2 regions of the Pseudomonas sp. JQ36 genome follow, and region 1 is predicted to be linked to the other one. Evidence: riboswitches for the same ligand, from Rfam matches in the RefSeq annotation. Region 1 holds a riboswitch; the other holds the start of a gene.
What was found. A riboswitch is a leader RNA that binds a small molecule or an ion and turns the genes downstream of it on or off. The one in region 1 is predicted to bind cobalamin.

Region 1 (3,889 bases):
AGATAGCCGTGCGGCGGCACCAGATCCGGGTCGTGATACACCGCGCTCGGATCGACCTGATAACCGCGCGCCGGTTGAATGCCGACGAAGGTCAGGCCAAAACGCAGACCGGCGATCATCATTCGCCCGTCACGGCACATCGGATCATTTTGCGGCGCGCCCCAGCGTTCCAGCACTGCCGCGCGATTGGCCTGCGGCAGCGCATTGAACATCGCCAGATAGGCGTCCATCGCCAGGCTTTGCTGGCACGGACGCAGGTCGATGCTGTCGAGATCGTTGCTGACGCCGCCGAGCAATTGCTGGATCAGTTCGGTGCCGCTGTCCGGCAACTCCGCCGTCAGCGGGAAGCCTTCCGCCTGCAACGCGCGCAGGATATTCAATGCCGCCGCCGGCGTATCGAGACCGACGCCATTGCCGATCCGGCCGTCGCGAGTCGGGTAGTTGGCGAGGATCAGCGCGATGCGTTTTTCCGTGTTCGGCAGCCGCGCCAGATCGCTCCAGCGCCGCGCCAGTTCAGCGACGAAATCCATGCGTTCGGGTTGCGCCCGGTAGCAGACCACGTCGGACTGGCTGCGCTCGCTGCGCCAAGCCAGGTCCTTGAAGCTGATCGGCCGGCTGATGATGCGCCCGTCAAGTTCCGGCAAAGCGATGTGCATCGCCAGATCTCGCGGGCCAAGGCCCTGCTCGCTGTCGCGCCAACCGGGTTCGTTGTCCTGGGCGCAGATCGCCTGAATCACCGGAATATTGCGCCGGAACGGGCGCAGATGCGGCGCTTCCGGGCTGGATTGCGCGAACCCGGTGGTGTTGAGAATCACCGCCGCCTCGACCTCGTCCAGCCAGTCCTCGACCACACTGAGGCAGCCGGGTTCTTTCAGGCTGGCGACGCCAATCGGCAACGGATTGAGCCCTGCCGCCTGCAAGCGCTGGCAGAACACATCGATGAACGCGGTGTTGGCCGCCTGCAAATGCGAGCGATAAAACAACACCGCCGCGACCGGTTGACCGGGCAGCCATTCGGCTTGCCAGTCGCTCAGTGCGGCGGTGTTTTTCTGTGGGTGGTAAATCGCCGTACGCGGCAGCGCCTGCGGTTCGCCCCAGGCGTAGTCGCGCGCCAGCCAGCGGTTGGCCAGACAATGAAAGAAATCCAGCGCATTGCCCATGCCGCCCTGACGCAGGAACTGCCAGAGGCGGTCGCGATCCTCGGCGGGCACGGTGCTCAGGTCACTGAGCTCCGGATCGGGACGATCATCGCCCGGCACCAGAATCACCTGCACCCCGCGCTCGGACAACTCCACCAGACGCTCGACACCGTAACGCCAATAGGCAATGCCGCCGTGCAACGAAATCAGAATGACCTTGGCGTGACGCAGCACTTCATCGACATACAAATCGACCGAAGCATGATTCTGCACCTGCATCGGATTGGCCAGACGCAGGTTCGGGTAATCCTCGGGCAGTTGCTGCGCCGCTTCGGCGAGCAGCGCCAGGCTGGAATCGCCGCTGCACAGGATCACCAGCTCGGCGGGGGTTTGTCCAAGGTCGGCAATGTTGTCATCCGACACGAAACCGCCGGGCTGGGTCCTGAGCAGGTGCATGGCTTAAACGCTGAGCGCGGCGCGCAGTTGCGCTTCGAGTTGCGCGGCGTCGAGTTCCTGACCGATCAGCACCAGACGGGTGACGCGCGCTTCGTCAGCGCCCCACTGGCGGTCGAAGTGCTTGTCGAAACGTGTGCCCACGCCCTGAATCAACAGGCGCATCGGCTTGTTCGGAATCGCCGCGAAGCCCTTTACACGCAGGATGCCGTGCTGCACAACCAGTTGCGTAAGCGCGTCGAGCAGCAGGCTTTCGTCGGCTTGCGGCAGTTCGATCGAGATCGAATCGAAGGCGTCGTGATCGTGGTCATCGTGATCGTCATCACCGTCGTGGTGGTGATCGTGATGGCTGTGACGGCTGTCGATATGTTCTTCGGATCCGGCACCGAGACCGATCAGCACGTCCAGCGGCAGGCGACCGTTGCTGGCTTCGATGATTTTTACTGCCGGCGGCAGTTCTTCGGCGACTTCAGCGCGAACGCGAGCCAGATCTTCGGCGCTGGTCTGGTCGGCCTTGTTGAGGATCACCAGATCGGCGCTGGCCAGTTGATCGGCGAACAGTTCGTGCAGCGGCGATTCGTGATCCAGATTCGGGTCGAGTTTGCGCTGGGCATCGACCTGATCCGGGAACGCAGCGAAGGTGCCAGCGGCCACGGCCGGGCTGTCGACCACGGTGATCACCGCATCCACGGTGCAGGCGCTGCGGATTTCCGGCCACTGGAAGGCTTGCACCAATGGTTTTGGCAGAGCCAGACCGGAGGTCTCGATCAGGATGTGATCGAGATCGCCGCGACGGGCGACCAGTTCACGCATCACCGGGAAGAACTCTTCCTGCACCGTGCAGCACAGGCAGCCGTTGGCCAGTTCGTAGACGCGGCCGGTGGCTTCTTCTTCGGTGCAGCCGATGGTGCATTGCTTGAGGATTTCACCGTCGATGCCCAGCTCGCCGAACTCGTTGACGATCACCGCGATACGACGGCCCTGAGCGTTGTCGAGCATGTGTCGCAGCAAGGTGGTTTTGCCCGAGCCGAGGAAACCGGTGACGATGGTGACGGGGAGTTTGGCCAGTGTTTTCATCGGATGCCCTTTGGCAAGGTGGCGGGCATGCGGGACGAGATCCGCTGCGAGCGTGCGCGCGGAAGAATTCGCCACCGGATCACCCCGCCCGGTTGTAGTGAGAAATCTGTCACGAGGCAGGTCTCCTGGCTGACGGTGTTCAGGCCTTGCGCCTGGCGTTCGTTGCGCCTTCCCGCGGGCTCAGTGGATTGAGCTGGCAGTGGCGTGGCAACGAACTTCACCGTTCACAGTTGCGGGGGCAGCCGCGGCTTTGACCGCGTTCCCTTCTTAGCTTCGGCGTGGGCCGAAGAACCTCGAAAGCGCAAGGCTACGCATCGGGTGGTGACCGGTCAATGGTTGGATTGGGGGCATATCCGTTGCTGCGGGGGTTGCTGATTACGGTTTCGCCATTGCGGCGGGTCACTTTTGCCAGACTTCGGGTTACGGGGTTTGGTTTTTTTGGATTGGGGGCATATCCGTTTCTGCGGGTGTCGCCGCTGGCGGTTTCGCCGTTGAGGCGGGTCACTTTTGCCAGACTTCGGGTTAAGGGGTTTGGTTTTTTTGGATTGGGGGCATATCCGTTTCTGCGGGTGTCGCCACTGGCGGTTTCGCTCTTACAGCGAGTCACCTTTTCCAAACGCCGAAAAGGTAACCCAAAAGGCTTTGCCCCGGCGTACGGCACTTCGCTGAGGCTCAGTGTTCCCTCGCTACGGTGTCCATCCGGGGGCATCGCCTACGGTTTGCTTCGCTGCACCTCCTCTCGATGTATGCGGCTTCGCCGCATGGCGCTGCGCGCCTAACCCCCTGATGGACACCTTCGCTCGGCCTGCCGAAGGGGCAGAAGATCAAAAGCCACATCAAAAGCCAGAGCCAAAGCAGGTCAAAAGATCGCAGCCTTCGGCAGCTCCTACATGGGATTGGGTGTGTTCAGTTGGAGTTTGGTCGACTGGCAGGCCGCCTTCGCGAGCAAGCCCGCTCCCACAGTTGGAATGGGTGTGTTCAGTTTGAAATTGGTCGGCTGTCAGGCCGCCATCGCCAGCAGGATGGCTCCTACAATTTAGATAGCGTGCACCCCATGCGGCGAAGCCGCCCCACTCAACACAATGAGCGTTAGCTCGAGTACCGCTTTTGATCTGAGGGCCCGTCGGCAGGCTGAGTGGAGGGATTTATCCGGGGGGGGGAGCGCAGCGACCGTTTGGCGCAGCCAAACACAGCGAGAGGAGGTGCAGCGAAGCAAACCG
Region 2 (3,889 bases), 1.5 Mb from region 1:
GCCTCTTCGCGAGCAAGCCCGCTCCCACAGGGGTTAGGTGATCCAATGTGGGAGCGGGCTTGCTCGCGAAAGCGGCCTCAAGATCTGGCACAAACAGTGCCGCGATAGCCGCAGGATTCGACGGAAAGTAGAAATGCACGTACGACGCCGTCATCCGCCCTTCCCGATATACCGCCTCGGCTCCGCGCCCGCCATTCGGGCTCAGGCCCCGGGCGATCGGCGTCAGCTCAGTGGTGGTCAGGGAATGGTGATAGGTGTGGCCGCGCAACGAACCTTCCGGCAGATCCACCGCTTGCAGTGCCAGTGCCGCCAGACGTTTTTGCATTACCGCCTCACCGCGCAGCAGGCCGACCAGTTCGGCGCGGGTGCCGTCGACATCGGTCAACGCGTCGAGCAGATAGAGCATGCCGCCGCACTCGGCGAGCAACGGTTTGCCGGCGGCGTGGTGCGCACGGATCGCATCGAGCATCGCGGTGTTTTGCGATAACGCGACATGGTGCAATTCCGGATAACCACCGGGCAGATACAGACTGTCGGCCTCGGGCAATTGCGTATCGCGGATCGGCGAGAAGAAACTCAACTCGGCGCCCATCGCCCGTAGCAGGTCGAGACTGGCGCCGTAGGTGAAGGCAAAGGCCTCATCGCGAGCGACGGCGATGCGCACGCCGTCGAGCAGCGGTTCGGCAGGGATCACTTCAGGTGCGGCAAATTCCACGGCCGGTGGCAGCGCTACCTCGCAACTGCTGGCCAAGGCTTCGGCGGCGGCGTCGAGACGCAGGTCGAGATCATTCAATTCGCTGGCCTGCACCAGACCGAGGTGCCGGCTCGGCAACTCGATCCCGGTCTCGCGTGACAGCGCGCCGTACCAGCGCAGACCTTCGGTGAGGCTGCCTTCGAGCAACTGTGCATGACGCAAGGTGCCGACACGGTTGGCCAGCACGCCGGCGAATGGCAGGTCCGGCTGATACTTCGCCAAACCCAGTGCCAGGGCGCCAAAGGTCTGGGCCATGGCGGTACCGTCGATCACGCCGAGCACCGGCACGCCGAAATGCCGCGCCAGATCAGCGCTCGATGGTGTGCCGTCGAACAGGCCCATCACGCCTTCGATCAGGATCAGATCGGCTTCGGCAGCAGCTTCCCACAACAGACGGCGACTTTCCTGCTCGCCGACCATCCACATGTCCAGTTGATACACCGGCGCACCGCTGGCGCGCTCGAGAATCATCGGGTCGAGGAAGTCCGGGCCGCACTTGAACACGCGCACCTTGCGCCCCTGGTTGCGATGCAAGCGAGCGAGCGCGGCAGTGACGGTGGTCTTGCCCTGACCGGAGGCCGGCGCGGCAATCAGTACCGCCGGGCAGTGACGTGGTTGATTCAAAGTTCGACGCCTTTCTGCGCTTTGATGCCGGCCTGGAAGGCGTGTTTGAGCATGCCCATTTCGGTGACGGTATCGCCCATCTCGATCATTTCCGGCTTGGCCGCGCGACCGGTGACGATCACGTGCTGCATCGGCGGACGCGCCTGCAAGTCGCTGAGCACCTGATCAAGATCGAGGTAGCCGTGCTTGAGGGCGATGTTCAGTTCGTCCAGCACCACCAGGCCGATCGACGGATCGCGCAGCAGCTCGCGGGACACTGCCCACGCGGCTTCGGCGGCGGCGATGTCACGCTGGCGATCCTGGGTTTCCCAAGTGAAACCCTCGCCCATCACGTGAAAACGCACTTGCTCGGGAAAGCGGCGGAAGAACAGTTCTTCGCCGGTGCTGTTGCGACCCTTAATGAACTGCACCACGCCGCACTGCATGCCGTGGCCCATGGCGCGGGCGAGCATGCCGAACGCCGAGCTGCTTTTGCCTTTGCCATTGCCGGTCAGCACCAGCACCAGGCCGCACTCGTCAGGCGAATTGGCGATGCGTTCGTCGATCACGGCTTTTTTGCGCTGCATACGCGCCAGATGGCGTTCGTCGCGCTCGGGGGAATCGGTCATGGGGGAGCTCTCCGTTGAGGCTGGATAACGGCGGGCAGGCACAAGAATAGACGGCAAAAAGCCTGGCATCGCCCACCGTGATGCCGCTGGATGGATCAGGCCGGTCTCCGGGCTCATGAGCGGCGAATCGCCTGGCTGCGCGCCTTCCCGCTTCTGTCGAGGCAGTGGCTCAAGGCGCAGCTTTTACTCATTTACCGTTGCGGGGGCAGCGCCGGGATCGTGATCGTTCTTCGCCTGAAGACAACCCTCACCGGCTTCCCTGTTTCACTCTGTCGACACAGGTCACAGAGCACCTGAAACAAGCCGCGAAGGTTAGAGGGTTGGGGGTGGAGCGTCAATTAAAGAGGGGGCCGTCGGGCGAATAACTGCCGTCGATCAATTAACTGACGCCAATCTTGTGCCACACTGAGACAAGTGATATCAAAGAGCCATGCTTTTGTTTGAAAAAGCACACTACAACAATAAGGATGATGACGATGCAAGGCATGATCATCAGCAACCCGCGCCTGGAATTCCTGCGCCCGATGCTTGAACGCTGGTTTGACTGTATCGACCGCTACAACGCCATTCGCGGCGACAACGACACCCCTTACTGGCATGACGAGAAAGCCAATCTCGGATTGCTCTCCGCGGCGGCATGGATGGCCGAACTGGTGACCCTTTGCGATACCGCCACGCGCAAACAGAACGAGGAAGGCGAACGCAATGCCCGCGCCGACCTGTTCATCGCCGGGGCTGAAGACCGCGCCTACCTCCGGGCGACCCAACGCTGGCCGCGAGTCAACAACCTCAATCTGACCCAGGCCCTGCTGGACATCACCAGCGATGCCAAACGCATCAGCTTCGCCAGCGATCTCAAACTCGGCTGCCTGTTCGTCGCCCCGCAAAAGGCCCAGCACAGCGCCAGCCCCGAAGAACTGCAGGACATGGTCGACGACCTGCAAAAGGAACACTGCTGCGCGGTGGCCTGGTATTTCCCCTACGCCTACCGCAAGTTGCGCAGCGAAGCGGGCAACTATCACCCAGGCGTCGCCGTGCTGTTCAAAGAGGCCCGCGGTTGAGCGGTTGAACCATCGGGTGCGCAAGCTCCTCTATGATTAGGCAAGCATTCATAGGGAAGATCAGTAATGCGCAAAACCCAACTCGCTCTCGTCATCGCCCTCGCCGGAGGGCTCGCCGCCTGCGGTGAATCCTCCAGCCTGCAAGTTTCTGACGGCACCGGCCCGTCACCGAAACTGCCTGAACCGAACAAAACCCTGATCCCGACGGTGAACATCGCCCCGGCGGTCGGCTGGCCTGCGGGCGGCAAACCGACTGCTGCGGCCGGCACGCAAGTCGCGGCATTCGCCGAAGGCCTCGATCACCCGCGCTGGCTCTACGTACTGCCCAACGGTGATGTGCTGGTGGCGGAAACCAATGCCCCGCCCAAACCGGACGACAGCAGCGGCATTCGTGGCTGGGTGATGAAGAAAGTCATGGGCAAGGCCGGCGCTGGTGTGCCGAGCCCGAATCGCATCACCCTGCTGCGCGATGCCGACCACGACGGCGTGGCCGAGACCCGCACGGTGTTTCTGCAGAATCTCAACTCCCCGTTTGGCATGACCCTGGTCGGCAACGATCTGTACGTCGCCGACACCGATCGCCTGCTGCGCTTCCACTACGAGCAAGGCGCGACCGAGATCAAGACGCAGCCGATCAAAGTCACCGACCTGCCGGGCGGCACCATGAACCATCACTGGACCAAGAACGTCACCGCCAGCAAGGACGGCAACAAGCTGTACGTCACCGTCGGCTCGAACAGCAACGTCGGCGAGAATGGTCTGGATAAAGAAGAAGGACGTGCGGCGATTTGGGAAGTGGATCGCGCCACCGGCAACCACCGGATCTTCGCCTCGGGCATTCG

Region 2: another riboswitch for cobalamin. It lies ahead of cobO (cob(I)yrinic acid a,c-diamide adenosyltransferase); the one in region 1 lies ahead of cobW (cobalamin biosynthesis protein CobW).

What each region holds. Positions count from the first base shown of each region.
Region 1 is NZ_CM132642.1:2,028,918-2,032,806, forward strand. Features, by position in the region: gene cobN (cobaltochelatase subunit CobN) at 1-1,595, opposite strand, end outside; gene cobW (cobalamin biosynthesis protein CobW) at 1,599-2,669, opposite strand; cobalamin riboswitch at 2,768-2,980, opposite strand.
Region 2 is NZ_CM132642.1:555,235-559,123, reverse strand. Features, by position in the region: gene ACS4NR_RS02715 (cobyrinate a,c-diamide synthase) at 1-1,378, opposite strand, end outside; gene cobO (cob(I)yrinic acid a,c-diamide adenosyltransferase) at 1,375-1,986, opposite strand; cobalamin riboswitch at 2,068-2,298, opposite strand; gene ACS4NR_RS02705 (hypothetical protein) at 2,463-3,047, shown strand; gene ACS4NR_RS02700 (PQQ-dependent sugar dehydrogenase) at 3,114-3,889, shown strand, end outside.